4 regions of the Comamonas antarctica genome follow, and region 3 is predicted to be linked to each of the others. Evidence: riboswitches for the same ligand, from Rfam matches in the RefSeq annotation. Region 3 holds a riboswitch; each other region holds the start of a gene.
The links. Region 3 has a riboswitch for cobalamin ahead of HUK68_RS19770 (ABC transporter substrate-binding protein). Riboswitches for the same ligand answer to the same signal wherever they lie in the genome.

Region 1 (4,577 bases), on a different replicon from region 3:
CGCCCAGCGTGCCGAACTGGCGCGGGCGGCGCGCCAGGTACAGGCCGGTGGCGCCATCGCGCGCCGCGTTGAAGTCCAGCGACGCATGCCAGCGTGTGCCGGCGGCATGGGTGGAACCGGCCAGCGTCACGCCCTGGTATTCGGCCTGGGCGACACTGACATAGCAGCCTTGCGAACTCGCACAGCCGCGCGCACCGGTCTGGAACGATACCTGGTCGCTGATGCGGTTGCGATACGCGGTGGCGGAAAACGCGTCGCGCCCGGCCTGGTAACGCAGGCCCAGTTCCAGGTTGCGGCCGTTTTCCGGGGTCAGCGCGGCGCTGCCGTAACTGCTGAAACGCTGGAAGAGCGTCGGCGCGCGAAACGCCGTTGCCGCCGTCGCCGTCGCACGCCACCGCGGCGTGAGATCGTAGCCATAGCTCAGGCTGCCGGTGTTCTTGCCGCCGAACTCGCTGTCATCGTCATGCCGCAGCTGGGCCTGGAGGTGCTGCGCGCCCGCATGCCACTGGTAGCCGAGTGCGAGCGCGTTCTGCGCGCGCTTGCGGTCGATGGGCGCATTCTGCAGCGCGTCTTCGCGCCGCTCCAGCGTGGCCGAGAGGCTCTGGGCGCCCAGGCGCCACTGGTTCTGCCACGACAAGCCGCGCAGCTGCGTGGTGGTCAGATAGGGCGTGGGCGTGGTTTCATACCGGTCTTCCGACGTGTTCAGCGCCAGCTGGCTGCTCCAGCGCTCGCTCCACTGCGCGCTCCAGTCCAGGCCCGCAGCATGCATGCGGTGCTTTGCGCGGTCATCCACGCCAAGCCGCGGACTGTTGTCGTAGGCCGCATCCATGTCGCTGGCCAGCAGCGAAGCACTCAGCCGGTGGCGCGCATCGATGCGCCAGCCCAGGCGGGCCGCGCCCGACAGGCTGTCATAGCCGTCGCGGTCAGGGTTGCGGCTGGGGCGCACGTCGAATCCGTCGCTGCGCTCGCTGGCGATATCCAGCGCATAGTCCCAGGCCTGATGCACGCCGCTGATGCCGGCTTGAGCGCGCCGCGTGCCGTTCGAGCCCAGACCCAGCGACAAGGACCCTGTCGGTGCCTGCTCGCCACGGCGCGTGAAGATCTGCACCACGCCGCCCATCGCATCGGAGCCGTAGATCGCGGCCGCGGGTCCGCGCAGCACTTCGATGCGATCGATCATGGCCAGCGGAATGCTTTCCCAGCTCGGGCCGCCGCTGCCGCTTTGCGAGGAAAAGCGCACGCCGTCGATATAAACCGCGGTATAGGCCGTGTCGGCGCCGCGCAGCATCAGGCTGGTGGTGTTGCCGATGCCGCCATTGCGCACCATCTGTATGCCTGGCACGCGCACCAGCAGATCGGCGACCCCGGTGGCGCCACTGGCCTCGATGGTCGCGCGGTCGATCACCGACAGGTCGGCCAGCAGTTGCTCGGCGGACTGCGGCGCGCGTGCGGCCGTGACCACGGTTTCGGTCATGGCCGGAACCTCACCCCAGGCCTGCGTGCCCGAACAGGCGATGGCAAGCGCCAGGGCGCAGCTGCACGCAGCCAGAGGCGCTGCCGTGCCGGAAAAAGCGTGAAGCATGAAAATCAACATGAAGCCACCCGGCGCCGACCTCCCCGTCGGCAAATGGGTTTAAAGCGGTCCGCGTCGCAGGCGACGGCGGGCCACACCTCGTTGGCCGGTATCCGGGCTGGGCGGAGCACACTCTTGCAGGCCTTCCCAGCGCAAGGCCAGTGGCAGTGAAGAAGAGGCGAGCATTGGAAACACTCATCCGCTGACCGTTGCGGGGGCAGCGCAGGCACGGAACGCGGGCGCGCATTCCTCCCTGCTTCCCGTTGAACTGCGTGCCTGCGAACCAGGCACATGAGCACCAACGGCGGCCATTGTAGCCGCGCCCTGCCGCACGGGGTTTCGCACACCCGGGCTCGTACTGGGCACACTGGGATGGGATGCTTGTAGGACAACGGAGAAAACGCGCATGGAACCACTCCCTGTGCTACTGTTTCTTACGTTCATCCAGGGCTACAGGTTCTACAATCGGTCCGTCTATGTCTGCCCCGTCACCCCTCGACCTTATCTCCGACCGCGTGGAGCGACTTTTGTTGCGCCACGAGGAGCTCCAGCGCACCAACGCCCTGCTTGCCGAGCAGGTTGCAGCCTTGACCCAGGAGCGCGATTCGCTGCGTTCGCGGCTGAGCGCGGCGCGGGCCCGCGTCGATGCGTTGATCGAGCGCCTGCCCAGCAACGAAGGGGCCGGCGCATGAAGCAGCTCGATGTCCAGATCCTGCACCAGAACTACCTGCTGAGCTGCCCCGAGGGCCACGAGGAGCGGCTGCTTGAAGCGGTGGACCGTGTCAACGACACCATGGGCCGCATCCGCGACGCCGGCAAGGTGCGCTCGCGCGAACGCGTGGCCGTGCTGGCTGCGCTCAACATGGCCTTCGACATCGTGACGCTGGAGCGCAGACCCGCGCCCGCGGCTGCCGAACCTGAACCCGTGCCTGAAACCAGCGCGGAAGACGAAGCCTGGGCCCAGGCGGCAATGATCCAGCAGCAGGCCGATGCGCAACGCATCGTGGCCCTGCTCGAGCGCCTCGATCAGGCGCTTGAAGCCGACGCGCAACTGCTGTAAAAATTTGCGCCTCCAGCAGTGGGGTCGGACCATCCAGATTACAATGAAGACGTCTGCAAATCTGCTGGGCTTTATATTTCCTTGAACCAATGCTCATTGAGCCCGGGCTTGGTACATCGCTTGGTGAGCGTGATCGTCTCGCGTCAGATGAACCCAACGTCAAGCTGCCCTTGCCCACCTGAACCCCGGTTCAGGATGCCGGTCTGGTGGAATTTGCAGACACCAACATGAATGACGGCCCGCAGGGCCGTTGCTCCGCGGAGTTCTTTTCTGGAGAGCCGCTGCTTTCAAAGCCTGCTTCTGGAAATCCGTTGTTTTGAAAAGTCCGCTTGTTGCGGACTTTTTTTTGCCTGCGATGCAAGTCAGGCGCGACAAAAAGCCGCAGTTCCCGGCGAAGGAAACTGCGGCTTTTGCGCCTGAAATCAGGCTGTCAGCCCTGGGCCGCGAGCGGCCCGGGCCTGCTCATCCACTCACTGGCCGTGGATACGCTTGGCATCGGCCACGCACTTGTCCTTGACGTCGCCGCTCAGGGCATCGCAGCGCTCGCGGGCTGCCTTGTACTCGGCTTCGCGCACGTTCTCGTTGGCGTCCTTGCGGGCTTCGGAGACATCGGCGGCGCGCTTGGTGCCAGAGACGTTGCTTTCGTTGCGCGCCTCGGAGACCTTGGCGGCTTCGAGAGCCTTCACATGGGCGGCCTTGGCGTCCTTGACGCAGACGTCCTTGGGGTTGCCCTTCAGGTCGTCACACTTTTCCTTGGCGACGTCGTAGTCGGCATCGGCCTTGGCCTTGGCGACATTGTGGCGATGGCGCTCGCTGGCATCGCGGCGGTACTCGAGTTCGGCTTCGGCGACCTTTTCGCGGCCCTTGGCTTCCTTCTCGCACACATCCTTGGCATTGTCCTTCAAGGTGTTGCACTGGGCTTTGGCCGCCTTGTAATCGGCGCTGATCTGGTCCTTGGCGGCCTTGTGCTCTGCGGGAGTCACCGCAAACACCGAGGACATGCAGGCGACAGCGAAGACAGCGGTAATTTTATGCTTGAATTTCATGATTATCTCCTTATTTTCGTTTCCAGCGGATCACGGCGAAAATGGATTATTTTTGGTTTTGCCGTTTGAAACCGCGAGTTAATGAATTGGTATTGTCAGGCCGTTTAATCGTCGAAACGGAAATCGGGATTGCGGGCTTGCCAGTCCTTCAACTGGTTCTCCGCCTCTTCCTTGACCAGACCCTGGCGCTCCTGGATGCGGCCGATGAACTGGTCTCGCTTGCCGGCAACGACATCAAGATCGTCATCGGTGAGCTTGCCCCATTGCTCACGGATCTTGCCCTTGAATTGTTTCCAGTTTCCTGCAACTCGATCTTCGTTCATACAAAATCCTTTTTATATTAGCGAGCCGGTCACCCAGCCCGCTGTTTCAAAACACATTCACTCGAAAGCGAAATGTGTAGTTAATGTATGACGGGTTTCAACGGCGCATTGTGGGAAAGGAAGTTTTGACGCAGTCGGCTTTTGCCTACAGCCGATTTAAATGAAATCAACCGAAAAATACAGACAATAGCTGGAATTGATTGATATCGAGCGATTGTGGAGCCTGGCCGCTTGCAGAAGCGGCATCGATACAGGGCATTACCCGCGCCGCAAATCAGTTGCCGGTGGTGGGCAAGCCCAGTTGCCCGGGCCCTCGCCACCCGCTTGGCGTGACGACTCTGCAGGCCGTCCGCAGCAGCCGTTATTGCCGCTCAGCGCTGCCGCCTTGCAGGTCCACCTCGGCGCCGCCGTGCAGCGCGGCGCGCCAGTCGTCCTCCACCAAGACGCCCAGCTCGCTCATGCGCGCACCAAAGGCATCGGGCGGCAACCCGGGAGAACACAGGAAACCCTGGAAGAAATGGCAATGCAGCGCCCGCAGGCAGTCGCGCTGCTCCCCCGTCTCCACGCCTTCGGCA
Region 2 (4,577 bases), on a different replicon from region 3:
CGCAGGCGGCGGCCAGCACGCGCGGCACGCGCCATTCCCACAGCAGGCGCGCGCGCAGCGTGTCGCGCTCGGCGAATGCACTCCAGATCTGCGCGGGCGCGGCCCATTCGTGCCCGGCACACACGCCCAGCGCCAGGGCCAACACCAGCAGCGCCCACGCGGGCCACCATGACTTCATGTCCAGCCTTTCCGCTGCAGCTGCAGCACCTGGCGCGCGAGCGATTCGATGCCATCGAAGGTGCGCGGTCCAGGGATCAGGAATTCAGCGCGCGACACCGTGATCGCGCGCTGCGCGCGCACCGCGCGCATGTCGCGCCAGCCCGGGCGGCGCACGAGTTCGTCCAGCCCGGCCTGCGTGCCGGCAAACAGCAGCAAGTCGGGATCGGCCGCCAGCGCCGCCTCGGGCGAGACCTGGGCCAGCGCGCCGATGCCGGGCAGGGCCGGCTGCGTGCCCGCGCGCAGCATCGCCTCGTGGGTATAGGTGCCCGGACGCGCGACCAGCAGCATGCCGTTGCCCATGCGCCCGGTGATCATCAGGCTGCGCGGCGCGGCGTGGCCCGGTTGCGCCAGGCCCTGGTCCACGGCGCGCAGGCGCTGCGCCAGTGCGCCGGCCAGCGCTTCGCCCCGCGCCTCGACGCCCGCGGCCTGCGCCACCAGGCGCACATTGCCCATCACCTCGTCCAGGCTGCGGCTCAGCAGCACCATGACCGGCACGCCGATGCGCTCCATGGGATCGACCAATTGGTGCGCGGCCTGGCGCGCAGGCGTGACGATCACCAGATCGGGCCGCTGCGCCACCACCGCATCGACCGAGAAGCCCAGCCGCCCGCCGACGCGCGGCAGCGCCGCCACTTCCGGCGGAAAGCGCGTGTACTCCTCGACACCAACGATGCGATCCACCAGTCCCAGCGCCGCGACCAGCTCGGTGTTGGACGAGAAGATCGTGACGATGCGCTGCGCGGGCCGCGCCAGCCGCAGCTCGCGCCCCAGCGCATCGCGCAGGCGGATGGGTGCGGCAGCGGGCGCCGACGCCGCGGCCCGCGGCCGTCCGGGAAGCGCAGCCAGGCCCAGCGCCGCGCCGGCTTGCAGCAGCGCGCGCCGATCAGGCAGCGCAGTGGCAGTGCGTGGCATGGTCGTCAGAAGTCCGCCTGCAGCCCGACCAGCCACTCGCGCCCTGGCATCGAGGTGCCGCAGCCGCCGTTCTGGAAGATGGGATTGGCGATGCAGGGCCGCTGGTCCAATGCAATGAAGATCGGATGGCGGTTCAGGTCGAACAGGTTGTTGATGCCCGCGAACAGCTTCACGCCGCGGCTCAGGCGGTACTCGCCGCGCAGGTTCCATACCGTGAACGCGCCCTTGCGGTGGATGAACGTGCTGCTCGGCTCGCCTTGCGGGATCAGCAGGTTTTCCTCGGTGTCGTACCACATCGGCCCGCGCAGCAGCGCCGTGAGCTGCGCGCTCCAGTCGCCGGCATTGCGGTCCGCGCCACGTGCCAGGCGCAGGCCGGCCGCGGCCTCGTACTGGTACATGCGCTGCACGCGGTCGGTGTTGGCAGAAGCCGCCGCGCCCTGGTCCTTCATCGTGAAGTGGTAGTAGCCATTGCCGAACGCGCTGAGCGTGGCGCCGCCCGCCAGTCGGCCAAGATCGCCGTTGGCGCTCAGTTCGAGCCCGCGCGCCACGATGTCGGCGGCGTTGTTGGCGTAGTCCGAGGTATTGGTGCTCGGGCCGCGCGAGACGGTGATGATGCGGTCGGAGATCGTGTTCTGGAACAGCGCGGCATCGACGCGCCACGCCGCCTGGCGCAGCGTGGTGCCGACTTCGAACTGGCGGCTTGATTCCGGCTTCAGGTTCGGGTTGCCGAAGCTGCGCCCGCCGCCCACGGCCGTGAAATCGGCCGACAGTTCGCTGGCCGTCGGCGCGCGAAAACCGGTCGAGGCACTGGCGCGCAGCGCCCAGGCGTCATTGACCTTCCAGGTCGCGCCGGTCGACCAGGTGGTCTGGTCGTAGTCGCGCGCCGTGGTCAGCGCCGCCGCCACATTGGGCGTCTGGTCGAAGCGCGTCTCGCCCCAGGTCTTGCGCACGCCGGCGCGCAGCGTCAGGCGGTTGTCGAGAAAGGTCTGCGCATCCTCGAGATACAGCGCATGCGTGTGCTCGGTCTGGTTGTTGTCATAGGGCGCGACCTGGCCCGCGGGTCCGCCGGGCATGGCCACGCGCTCGCGCTCGGAGCGCAGCCGGTTCTTTTCATAGTCGAAGCCCAGCAGCAGGTCGTTCGTGTCGGACAGGCGCAGTCGCGGCTGCAGCCGCAGGCCGGCCGCGTCGAGCTTGCGCAGGTTGTAGTCGCGCGCGGTGCCGGGCACGGCCGCCGTGCCCGACCTGATCACCGGCGAGGCCCAGTTGAATTCATCCACGTCCTCGAAGGTGTAGAGATGCGCCAGCCAGCTCACGCGCCCGCCGGGCAGGCCGCCTTCGTAGCGCAGGTCGGCCGAGCGGTTGTCGCGGTTGTCGCGGCTGTAGATGTTGGCGCCCGAGCCGCGGAAACCAGCGTTGTAGATGCCGTCCGTGCGCAGCTGCAGCTCGATGCGGTGCAGGTCGGCCAGTTGCCAGCCCAGCGCGCCGGCCGCGCCGCGGCGCTTGTAGCTGGTGTTCTTCAGTTCGCCGCCGCCGCTGCCCGAGCTGTAGTCGTCGCGCCCGCCGAGGTTGGCGCCCAGATACCAGTCCCAGCGCTCGTCGGCGCCGCCGAGCTGCGCGTCCGCGCGCCACAGCCCGGCACTGCCGCCGGCCACCGATGCGCGATTGCCGCCGCCACTGGCGCCGGTGCGCAGGATGATATTGATCACGCCGCCCATGTTCTGGCTGCCATAGACCACCGAGCCCGGGCCGCGCACGATCTCGATGCGCTCCACATCCGACAGGCTCAGTTTCGACAGGTTGGCCGTGCCCGCGCGCCGGCCGTTGAGCAAGACCGCAACCTGGCCGCGGTAGTCGCGGCCCTGGCCGTCGGTGGCCGCGCCGCGCAGGTTCATCGAGGTCTGCGCGGCGGTCCATTCACTGAGAAAGCCCACCGCATGCTCGGCCAACAGGTCGGTGACCGATTGCGCCGACGAACGCTCGATATCGGCGCGCTCGATGGTCTGGGTGGTGGCGGCAATGCGCGAGCGCTCTTCGGGACGCGCGGTGGCGGTGACGAACACCTCGCCCAGCGCGGCCGCCTGAGGCGCGGCGGCCTGGGCGGCGCCGGCCAGCAGGCTCAGCGCGATGGCGGGCGAAAGAGAGAATGAGCGGGCGGCGCGGCCACGTGCCGGCCGCGATCGGTAGGATTGCATGGGATGATTTCAAGGCGCGGCTTCGCTCACCCGCGAAGCCCAGGGACCAAAAACCACCGCGGCAGCACGCTTGCAAGAACGCAGGCACAAGCGGGCCGCGCCCCTGCGCGCACCCAAGCCAGCATGCCTGCCCAGACATGCGCACTCCCGCGGCGTCCGAAGCGATCGCAAAGGCCGGCATCCGGGCTTGCGAAACGCCGCGGGCTGTCGATTGACAGCACTGCGGCTCAGCCCTCGCCTTCCCACGCGCCAGGGCACGCAGTGACTGCCGGTCGGCTGCGACCAGCGTGAGGACCTGAGATTTCGCCTACCGTTGCGGGGGCAGCGCAGGAATTGCCGGCCGGACGGCCAGGCGCACCTGCTTATCGTTGAACCCTGAAACAGGGCACCTCTGGATCTGGGCGCCTTCTGGCGCCTGGCCGCGATTATCACGGAAAGACACACTTTCGCCCAGGACGAAATCGCGGCAGACGACAGGATGGAAACGCCTGGATTGCATAAAAAACCACATTCTTATAACCAGAATGCTGTTTTTGCCGTTGGACTGTGGCGCATCCCACTAAACTACGGGCTGCGCGCCACAAGTTACGGCGCAGAGCGCCATTGCAACTTCCCGAAGAAAGCCTTTGTCATGCTGAAGAAAACCCTTTCCGCGATTGCTCTTGCCACCCTGGCGCTCACCGCCAATGCCGCCGATGTGGTGCTCAAGGTGGCAGCCACCGCCGTGCCGCACGCCGAGATCCTGAACCACGTCAAGCCGGCATTGCAAAAGCAAGGGGTCGAACTGCAGGTGCGCGAATTCAGCGACTATGTGCAGCCCAATGCCGCCGTCGAGGACAAGCAGCTGGACGCGAACTTCTTCCAGCACCAGCCCTACCTCGACAGCTACAACAAGGACCGCAAGAGCTCGCTCGTGGCCGTGCCGAACGGCAAGATCCATGTCGAGCCCTTCGGCGCCTATTCGCGCAAGGTCAAGAACGTCAAGGACCTCAAGGACGGCGCGACCGTGGCCATCCCGAATGACCCGTCGAATGGCGGCCGCGCGCTGCTGCTGCTGGCCAAGCAGGGCTTGATCGAGCTCAAGGACCCGAAGAGCCTGACCCCCACGCCGCTGGACGTGGTGAAGAACCCGAAGAAGCTCAAGTTCCGCGAACTCGAGGCCCCGCTGCTGCCGCGCGCGCTGGCCGATGTGGACCTGGCGCTGATCAACACCAACTACGCGATCGAAGCCAAGCTCAACCCGACCAAGGATGC
Region 3 (4,577 bases):
CGCCTGCAATGCCGCGGGCGCGCTCATGTGCGGCCTCCGCGGCCCTTGAGCAGGATGGCGGCAAACACCGGCGCGCCCACCAGCGCGGTGATGACGCCGATCGGCAGCACCTGGCCTGGAAGCAAGGTGCGCGAGATCACATCGGCGGCAATCAGGAAGATCGCACCGATCAAGGCGCTGGCCGGAATCAGCCGGCGGTGGCGCACGCCGACCAGAAAGCGCGCGGCATGCGGAATCACCAGCCCGACAAAACCGATCGCGCCGACGATGGACACCATCACCGCCGTGATCAGCGCCGCGGCCAGCAGCAGCACCAGCTGCACGCGCCGCACCGGCACGCCCAGCGCGGCCGCGGATTCGCTGCCGAAGGTGAACGCATCGAGCGCGCGCGCATGCCACAGGCAGACCGCCAGGCCCGCCACGGCCACCGCCGCCGTGAGCAGCGTATCGCTCCAGCGCACGCCGCTCAGGTTGCCCAGCAGCCAGAACATGATGCCGCGCGCCTGTTCGGCGCTGCCCGACTTGGTGATGATCAGCGAGGTCAATGCATTGAACAGCTGCGAGCCCGCGATGCCGGCCAGCACGATCTGCGCGCCATTGCGCAGGCCGCCGCTGCCGGCCGCATGCGCGAGCAGCGCCACCAGCGCGAACGCGCACACGGCGCCAAAGAAGGCGCCGGTGGTCATGGAGATCGCGCCCGCGCCCAGCCCGGCCACGGACACCAGTACCGCGCCCGTCGAGGCGCCGGCGGAGATGCCCAGCAGATAGGGTTCGGCCAGCGCATTGCGCAGCAGCGATTGCAGGATCACGCCCGAGATCGCCAGGCCCGCGCCGCAGCTGGCGGCCACCAGCGCGCGCGCGAGGCGGTAGTTCCAGACAATGCCCTGGTCGATGGGATCGACCGGATACCCGGCGCCCGCGAGCTGGTTGGCCAGCACCTGCCAGACCACGCCGGGGGCAATCGAGGTTTCGCCAATCGCCACGCCAAGCAGCACGGCCAGGGCCAGCAGCGCCAGCGCGGCGCCGGTCAGCAAAAGAATGCGCACGATCGGATGCATGGGAAAGAGGCGGCGCCAGGCCACCGGATGCTGCTCAACGCGCCCGCGCCTGCAGCTTCAGCGCCGCCTGCGCGATCTGCTCCATGCCATCGACCATGCGGATCGAGCCCTGCAGCGCATCGGCGTCGACGATCACGATGCGCTCGTTCTTCACCGCGTCCATATGCCGCGTGACCGGGTCCTGCTTCAGGAACTCGAGCTTCTTGCGGTAGTCGTCGGCGGGAAAGCGGCGGCGGTCCATGCGCGCGATGATCAGGATCGACGGGTTGGCCCTGGCAATGGTTTCCCAGCCCACCGTGGGCCACTCCTCGGCCGAGCCCACGATATTGCGCAGGCCCAGCGTCTGCAGCATGTAGCCGGCCACGCCCTTTTGCCCGGCCATGTACGGATCGATGGCCAGATCGGCGCTCGAAAACCACAGCGCGGCCGTCAGGTCCTTGAGCTTCGAGCCCTGCAACTGCGCCACGGCCCTGGCCTGGCGCTGCTTGAGTTCATCGACCAGGGCCTTGCCACGCGGCTCGACATCGAAGATCTGCGCCAGCTGCTGCACGCTCTTGTAGAGCGCATTGACGTCATAGGCCGCGGTGCGCGTGCCGTCGGCGCCGCTGAGATTGTTCTTGCCTTCGCAGTCCGACGGCATCGCATAGCTGGCAATGCGCAGGTCATGGAACTGCTCGCGCGTGCCGACCACGCCCTCCTTGCCGACCATCCACTCGAACTGCGACACCACCAGCGCCGGGCGCTTGCCGATCACGGCCTCGAAGCTCGGGTCGTTGTCGGCCAGGCGCGGCACCTTGTCGTTGATGGCCTTGAACTGCGGCTGCACGGCGTTGAACCACAGCGCGGTGCCCGCCAGCTTGTCGCCCAGCCCCAGCGCATAAAGCATCTCGGTGCCGGCCTGGCCGATGGTCACCGCCGATGCGGGCGCCTTGTCGAACGTGAGCGTGTAGCCGCAGTTGTGCAGGCGCAGCGGGTAGTCGGTGGCATTGGCCGCGAGGGGCGCGGCGGCCAGCAGCAGGGACAAGGCAAGGCGTGGCATCGGCATCGGGTCGGTCTTTCCAGAAAAGGCAGGAGTTTTCCGAAAGCCAGCAATGCACGATGGCGCCTGCCGCGGCATGCGGCACGGCGGAGTCCAAGCCATTGGTCGCTTCCCGGACACCCCGCCGGCAATGATCATTTCCTTCCTCGGCAGGTCTCCTGACTGGCAAGTCGCCGCTGGCGCGCCGCCTTCCCGAACCTGCGTTCAGTGGCATGTGGCGCGCCCGCTCGTTGCCTACAGTTGCGGGGGCAGTTCCATTGCATGGGCGCCCGGGTCTTGCAGACGGGGCGCTCTGGATTCCCTCATGCGGCTTTTTGACGGCGGCATGTCCTTGCGGAACCGGAGGTGGGGGTTAATGTAGCTGAACCCGTTTGCCCCGAGCCGGTCGAAGGGGGTGAACCCGACAAAATAGAGATGCCCTAGAGTTTCTTCCATGCCCATCGACACCGTTCATGCCTGCGCCCCCGTCCTTGATTTCCTCCAGCAGGCCCGCGCCGAGATGTTTGCCGGCCGCCTCGACACCTGCGCGATGGCGCCGGATCTGCGGGACTTCGAATCCACCTACACCCAGGGCCACGGCCTGATGCTGGCCGCCCATGAGCCCGCCCTGGGCATTGTCGGCACCATTGCCTGGCGCGCCTATGACCATCGCTTTGCGCAGCTGGACTTTGCCGGCCGGCGCGTCGTGGAGGTGGTGCGGCTGTATGTGCGGCCCGCGTGCCGGCGGCGCGGCATTGCCGATGCGCTGTTCGCGGCGCTCAAGGAACAGGCGCGCGCGCAGGGCATCGAGGTGCTGTATCTGCATACCCACCCCTTCCTGCCCGGCGCCGAGGCTTTCTGGCAGCGCCATGGCTTCGAGGTCCTCTGCCGCGATGCCGATCCGCAATGGCAGACCATCCATATGCAATGCGCGCTGTAATGCCCTGCGCCGGGGAGATCGCCGACCGGCTCCTATAATCGCCGCACCCGTACAGGAGTCCCGGGCCGCAGTCGCGGCCGGGGTGAAACGGGAAGACCGGTGACCTCCCGCGCGGGAGCATTCCGGCGCAGCCCCCGCTGCTGTAAGCCTGACAGACACATCTCGACGCCACTGGGCCGCGGCCCGGGAAGGCGGTGTGCGCTGGACGAAGGCAAGCCAGAATACCGACCTGTACGAATGCCGTTGTCTGCCACGGGGTGTGGCGGCGAACGTTCCGCGGCCGCGCCTGCGCGCTGCCGCGCGCGTCGTCGCCCGTCTCCCGCGCAGCTTTTGTACCCTTTGTGCTGGACCGCGCCGGGCATTGCCTGCCTTTCGCGTCGCCGGCATGGCCTCTTCCCGGAGCACTCAATGAAGCACCTGCCAAAAATCCCCGCGACCATCGTCACCGGCTTCCTGGGCAGCGGCAAGACCACGCTGCTGCGCCATATCCTCGAGAACGCGGGCGGGCGCCGCATTGCCGTCATCGTCAACGAATTCGGCGAGCTGGGCATCGATGGCGACATCCTGCGCAGCTGCGGCATCGGCTGCGACGAGAACGGCGTCGAGCAGCAGGGACAGCTTTATGAACTCGCCAACGGCTGCATGTGCTGCACCGTGCAGGAAGAGTTCTACCCGGTGATGCGCGAGCTGATCGCGCGGCGCGACGACATCGACCATATCCTGATCGAGACCAGCGGCCTGGCGCTGCCCAAGCCGCTGGTGCAGGCCTTCAACTGGCCCGAGATCAAGAACGCCTGCACCGTCGATGCGGTGATCACCGTGGTCGACACGCCCGCCACCGCCGCAGGTCAGTTCGCGGCCAATCCGGCCGCGGTCGATGCCCAGCGCCGCCAGGACCCGAACCTCGACCACGAATCGCCGCTGCACGAGCTGTTCGAGGACCAGCTGCTGTCGGCCGACCTGGTGGTGCTGACCAAGCTCGATCTGGCCAGCAGCGAAGACCGCGCCAGGGTCGAAGCCATCGTGCGCGAGGAAGTGCCGGCGCAGGTGAAGATCGTCGCCGCCAACCAGGGCAAGATCGATCTGGGCGTGGTGCTGGGCCTGTCCAGCGCGTCGGAAGAAAGCATTGAGCAGCGCCAGAGCCACCACAGCCATGACGACGACCACGACCACGACGATTTCGACTCGATTGTCGTCAAGCTGCCCGAAGTCGAGCGCGAGGCCTTGCTGGCCACGCTCGAGCGCATCGTGGCCGCGCACCAGGTCTACCGCATCAAGGGCTTTGTCGCCGTGCCGGGCAAGCCCATGCGCCTGGTGGTGCATGGCGTGGGCACGCGCTTCGACAGCTATTTCGACCGCCGCTGGGCCGCGGGCGAGGCGCCGCAGACGCATCTGGTGCTGATCGGCCACGACCTCGACGACACCGCGATCCGCGCCGAACTCGCCACGCTGGGAGCGCGCTGATGCATCTGCTTGCCGTCCAGCCCGGTGGCTTTGTCGACGACGAAGCCTTTGTCTCCAGCCTGGGCCAGACCCCGGCGCAGCTGGTGTTCCTGAGCGC
Region 4 (4,577 bases), on a different replicon from region 3:
GGTGGGCGCGGGCTACACGGTGGCCATCGCGCGCTTCCGCCAGGATGCGACCGCCAGCAATGTGGGCGCGCTGTTCGACACCGACACGCCGCGCCACCTGTTCAAGCTGTCGACCATGTACCGCCTGTCCGGCGACTGGCAGCGCTGGCGCATCGGCGGCTCGGTGTACCGCCAGGACTTCATCTACAACCAGGGCACCGGCAGCGGCGTTCCCTTCGACATCACGCAGGGCGCCTACGCCCTGGCCGACCTGGTGCTGGGCTGGCAGGCCACGCCGCAGCTCGACGTGCGCCTCAACGTCAACAACCTGTTCGACAGGAAGTACTACAACGCCTTGTCCGGCACCGTGGGCTTTCCCAGCAACGTCTATGGCGAGCCGCGCAATGTGATGCTGTCGGCGCGCTACCGGTTCTGAGGCGCGGCGGCATGCGTGGCGCACTGGTCGTGCTGCACCGCTGGTGCGGCCTGTTCATCGCTGGATTCCTGATCGTTGCCGGCTTGACCGGCGCGGTGATCGCCTGGAACCACGAGCTTGACGAATGGGCCAATCCCCGGCTCTTCAAGGCCGACTCCGGTGCGGCGCAGGGCGCGCTGGCGCCCTTGGAACTGGCGCGCCGCGCCGAGGCGGCCGATCCGCGGCTGCGGGTCAGTTTCGTGCCGCTGGCGCTGGAGACAGGCCATACGGCGATGCTGGGCGTTGCCGCGCGCATCGACCCGGCCACCGGCGCGCCCTACGCGCTCGGCTTCAACCAGCTGGCAATCGACCCGGCCACCGGCGAGGTGCAGGGGCGCCGGCAGTGGGGAGATATCTCCCTTTCGCGCGAAAACCTGCTGCCCTTTCTCTACAAGCTGCACTACACCATGCACATTCCCAAGGGCTGGGGCATCGACTTCGGCGTGTGGCTGATGGGCGTGGTCTCGGCGGTGTGGATCGTCGACTGCTTTGTGGCGCTGTGGATTGCGTTTCCCAGCGCGCGCAGCTGGCGCAAGTCGCTGAGCTTCAGGCTGCGCCAGGGCGGCGCCAAGCTCAATTTCGACATCCACCGTTCGGGCGGCGCGTGGGTATGGGGCCTGCTGCTGATGCTGGCCGTGACCTCGGTGTCGCTGAACCTGGCAACCCAGGTGATGCGGCCCCTGGTGTCGGCGCTTTCGCCGCTTGCTCCCTCGCCATTCCAGTTGCGCGAGGGCAGCCGCGCGCGGGAGCTGGCCGATCCGCGGCTGGACCGAAGCCAGGCCATTGCGCTGGCCGAGGCCGAGGGCCGGCGCCGCGGCTGGAGCGCTCCGGCTGGGTCCATTTTCTATGCACAGCGCTTCGGCATCTACGGCGTGGCGTTCTTCACGCCGCAAAACGACCGGGATGACGACGGCATCGGCAACGAGGTCCTTTACCTCGACGGCGACACCGGTGCCGTGGTCGGCGACAAGGTGCCGGGCCAGGGCTCCATGGGCGATGTCTTCATGCAGCTCCAGCTGCCGCTGCACTCGGGCCGGATACTGGGCACGCCGGGGCGGGTACTGATGTCGTTCATGGGCGTCTTCGTCGCCGCTTTGAGTGTGACCGGGCTGGTGATCTGGGTGCGCAAGCGCCGCGCCCGCAGGGTGCGCCAGTTGCGCTTGCAGGCGTAGCCTGCAGGGCGCCTCGCGCCGCAGGCATGGCGCGCTGGCGCCATGGCGTAAAATCCGCCCCGATCACAGGTGTTCCCTGGCGCTTCGCGCCTGGAATGAAACGGGAAGCAGGTGCGTGGCTCCGCCACCAGTCCTGCACTGCACCCGCAACGGTAATCAGAGAGTCCGGATGCAAGCCCTTCCACACGGAAGCGGCGGCCACTGCGCAAGCGGGAAGGCGTATCCGGGCTTCGCCCCTGGAATGGCGAGCTCTGCGAGTCCGGAGACCGGCCTGGTGTGAACAAGGCGCAGCGGGAGTGCAGCGGCCTGGTGGATGGCTGCGCCCGCAGCCGCCCGGCCTGTCCCACCCCTCTGCACGACGCATTCATCCGGCCCGGGAATCGGCCGGACTGACCATGGATTGGCATGCAGCAAGCAACGCGCTATCTGTCCGCGAGGGCAGGGGAAAGCCGCACCCGCGGCGGGCTGCCGCATGGCTTGGCGCAGCCATCGCGGGCACGCTCCCATGGCTGATCCGATCCAGGTGCAGGGCTGGTGCCCGACCGCATGGCAGCCGATGCGCGCGCAGGACGGCTGGATATTGCGCGTGCGCCCGCATTGCGCGGCGATCAGCGCGGCGCAGTGGCGCGTGCTGGCGCAGCTGGCGCTGGCGCATGCCCATCCCGCAATCGAACTGACGCGGCTGGGCAATGTGCAGCTGCGCGGCGTGGACGAGGCGCAGGTGCATGCCTTGCGCCGGCATCTGATCGAGGCCGCACTGGTGCCGGCCGATGCCGATGCGGATCTCGCGCCTGCGGTGCATTGCACGCCGCTGTACCAGGCGGGCGATGCGACCCACGCCTTGGCGCGGCAGTTGTCCGCAGCGGTCCTCGCCTGCCTGAACCCGCAGGCGCTGGCGCGCCAGCGCCTGGCGGCGCTGCCCAGCAAGTTCGGCCTGCTGGTCGATGACCCGGCGCGGCGCATGCGCGCCATCGGTGCGGACCTGCAGCTGTGGGTGGCCGACGGTGGCTATGGACTGGCGCTGGCCGATGCGGCGCATTGGCATGGTTTTGCGTCTGCCGATGCGGCCGTGGACGCCGCGATGGGGATCGCGCTCTGGTTTGCGCGTGAACGGGCGGGCTTGGCGCCCGCGCCCACGCGCCTGCGCGGCCTGCCCGCGCATCGCGCGCCGCCATTGCCGCCCGCGCAGCCATGGTCCATCCGCCCGGCCGAGCCGCTTGGCCCCGGCCCGCTGCCAGGCCATGGCACGCTGATCGGCGCGCCGCTGGGCCGCATCGATGCCGCGGCTTTGCTGGCACTGGCAACGCAGTTGTCGCCGGCTGCCGAGATCCGCGTCACGCCCTGGCGCTCGCTGCTGCTTGAAGGCGAAGCGCCGCCCGCGCTCGACGCCGTGCACTGGATCATCGAACCCGCCGACGCGCGCCTGCGGGTGTCCGCCTGCACCGGCGCGCCGCGCTGCGCCCAGGGCCATGTGCCGGCGCAGACGCTGGCGCTGGCGCTGGCCGGCGCAGTGCCGCCGCACCGGCATCTGCATGTGAGCGGCTGCGCCAAGTGCTGTGCGCTGTCGGCCGATGCCGCCGCGGTGGTGGTGGCAAGCCGCGGCGCCACGGGCCAGCCGCTGCTGCATATCTGCCGCGCCGATGCCCCCGGCACCCCGATTCACTCCCTGGCTGCAACCGAGGCGCCAGCACAGATAACAAGACGGCTACATGACCTATACCTATGAAAAGCACGGGGACGAGATCTACCGGCAATCCTTCAGCATCATCCGCCGCGAGGCCGATCTGGCGCGTTTCACGCCGCTCGAGGAGCGCGTTGCCTGCCGCATGATCCATGCCGCGGGCATGGTGGAGCTCGCCGCGCACATCCATTTCTCGCCCGACTTCGCCCAGGCCGCCGAAGCCGCGCTGCAGCGCGGCGCGCCCATCCTGTGCGATGCGCGCATGGTCAGCGAAGGCATCACGCGCAAGCGCCTGCCGGCCGACAACGCCATCGTCTGCACCCTGAACGACGCGCGGGTACCGGCACTCGCAGCGGAAATGGGCAACACGCGCAGCGCCGCGGCGCTGGAGCTGTGGCGCGCGCATCTCGATGGCGCGGTAGTGGCCATCGGCAACGCGCCCACGGCCTTGTTCCATCTGCTGAACATGCTCGAGGATCCGGCCTGCCCGCGCCCCGCGGCCATCATCGGCTGCCCGGTAGGTTTCGTCGGCGCGGCCGAGTCCAAGGACGCGCTGCGTGCCTGGGGGAGGATTCCGTTTGCCATCGTGCAGGGCCGGCTGGGCGGCTCGGCCATCACCGTGGCCGCGGTCAACGCGCTGGCCACGCCGGTCGAATGAAGGGCCGCCAATGAACCGCGGGAAGATCATCTGCGTCGGGCTGGGCCCGGGCGATCCGGAACTGATGAGCGTGAAGGCCGACCGCCTGCTGCGCAGCGCGCGCCATGTGGCGTATTTCCGCAAGCGCGGCCACCCGGGCAAGGCGCGCTCGCTGGTCAATGGCATGCTGCATGCCGAGGTGACCGAGTACCCGATGGAGTACCCGCTCACGACCGAGATTGCGCACGACGACCCGCGCTACATCGCGCAGCTGTCGGATTTCTATCTCGACTGGCAGGCGCGCCTGACCGAGCTCACGCGCAGCGAGGACGTGATCGTGCTGTGCGAGGGCGATCCGTTTCTCTACGGCTCGTTCATGCACCTCTACGTGCGCCTGCGCCAGGCGGGCCAGGTGCCGGTCGAGGTGCTGGCCGGCATTCCCGGCATGGTCGGCTGCTGGCATGCGACGGGCATTCCCATCACCTGGGGCGACGATGTGCTGAGCGTGCTGCCCGCGACGCTGCCCGATGCGCCGCTGCGCGAGCACATGGCGCGCTCCGATGCGCTGGTCATCATGAAGGTGGGCCGGCACCTGGGCCGCATCCGCGCGCTGCTGGCGCAGCAGGGCAAGCT

Region 1: it holds a riboswitch for cobalamin, as region 3 does, so the genes downstream of both, HUK68_RS12215 (TonB-dependent receptor domain-containing protein) here and HUK68_RS19770 (ABC transporter substrate-binding protein) in region 3, are expected to answer to the same signal.
Region 2: it holds a riboswitch for cobalamin, as region 3 does, so the genes downstream of both, HUK68_RS12085 (TonB-dependent receptor) here and HUK68_RS19770 (ABC transporter substrate-binding protein) in region 3, are expected to answer to the same signal.
Region 4: it holds a riboswitch for cobalamin, as region 3 does, so the genes downstream of both, HUK68_RS04400 (ferredoxin-like domain-containing protein) here and HUK68_RS19770 (ABC transporter substrate-binding protein) in region 3, are expected to answer to the same signal.

Annotation. Positions count from the first base shown of each region.
Region 1 is NZ_CP054840.1:2,637,364-2,641,940, forward strand. It holds gene HUK68_RS12215 (TonB-dependent receptor domain-containing protein) at 1-1,474, opposite strand, end outside; cobalamin riboswitch at 1,661-1,891, opposite strand; gene HUK68_RS12220 (DUF904 domain-containing protein) at 2,050-2,265, shown strand; gene HUK68_RS12225 (cell division protein ZapA) at 2,262-2,633, shown strand; gene HUK68_RS12230 (hypothetical protein) at 3,104-3,679, opposite strand; gene HUK68_RS12235 (CsbD family protein) at 3,784-4,002, opposite strand; gene HUK68_RS12240 (sensor domain-containing protein) at 4,364-4,577, opposite strand, start outside.
Region 2 is NZ_CP054840.1:2,610,375-2,614,951, forward strand. It holds gene HUK68_RS12075 (FecCD family ABC transporter permease) at 1-178, opposite strand, end outside; gene HUK68_RS12080 (ABC transporter substrate-binding protein) at 175-1,131, opposite strand; gene HUK68_RS12085 (TonB-dependent receptor) at 1,137-3,323, opposite strand; cobalamin riboswitch at 3,479-3,731, opposite strand; gene HUK68_RS12090 (MetQ/NlpA family ABC transporter substrate-binding protein) at 3,955-4,577, shown strand, end outside.
Region 3 is NZ_CP054841.1:67,449-72,025, forward strand. It holds gene HUK68_RS19765 (FecCD family ABC transporter permease) at 24-1,058, opposite strand; gene HUK68_RS19770 (ABC transporter substrate-binding protein) at 1,093-2,103, opposite strand; cobalamin riboswitch at 2,229-2,456, opposite strand; gene HUK68_RS19775 (GNAT family N-acetyltransferase) at 2,531-3,016, shown strand; cobalamin riboswitch at 3,053-3,263, shown strand; gene cobW (cobalamin biosynthesis protein CobW) at 3,425-4,480, shown strand; gene cobN (cobaltochelatase subunit CobN) at 4,480-4,577, shown strand, end outside.
Region 4 is NZ_CP054840.1:942,930-947,506, forward strand. It holds gene HUK68_RS04390 (TonB-dependent siderophore receptor) at 1-415, shown strand, start outside; gene HUK68_RS04395 (PepSY-associated TM helix domain-containing protein) at 427-1,626, shown strand; cobalamin riboswitch at 1,675-1,915, shown strand; gene HUK68_RS04400 (ferredoxin-like domain-containing protein) at 2,132-3,352, shown strand; gene HUK68_RS04405 (precorrin-8X methylmutase) at 3,336-3,965, shown strand; gene cobI (precorrin-2 C(20)-methyltransferase) at 3,976-4,577, shown strand, end outside.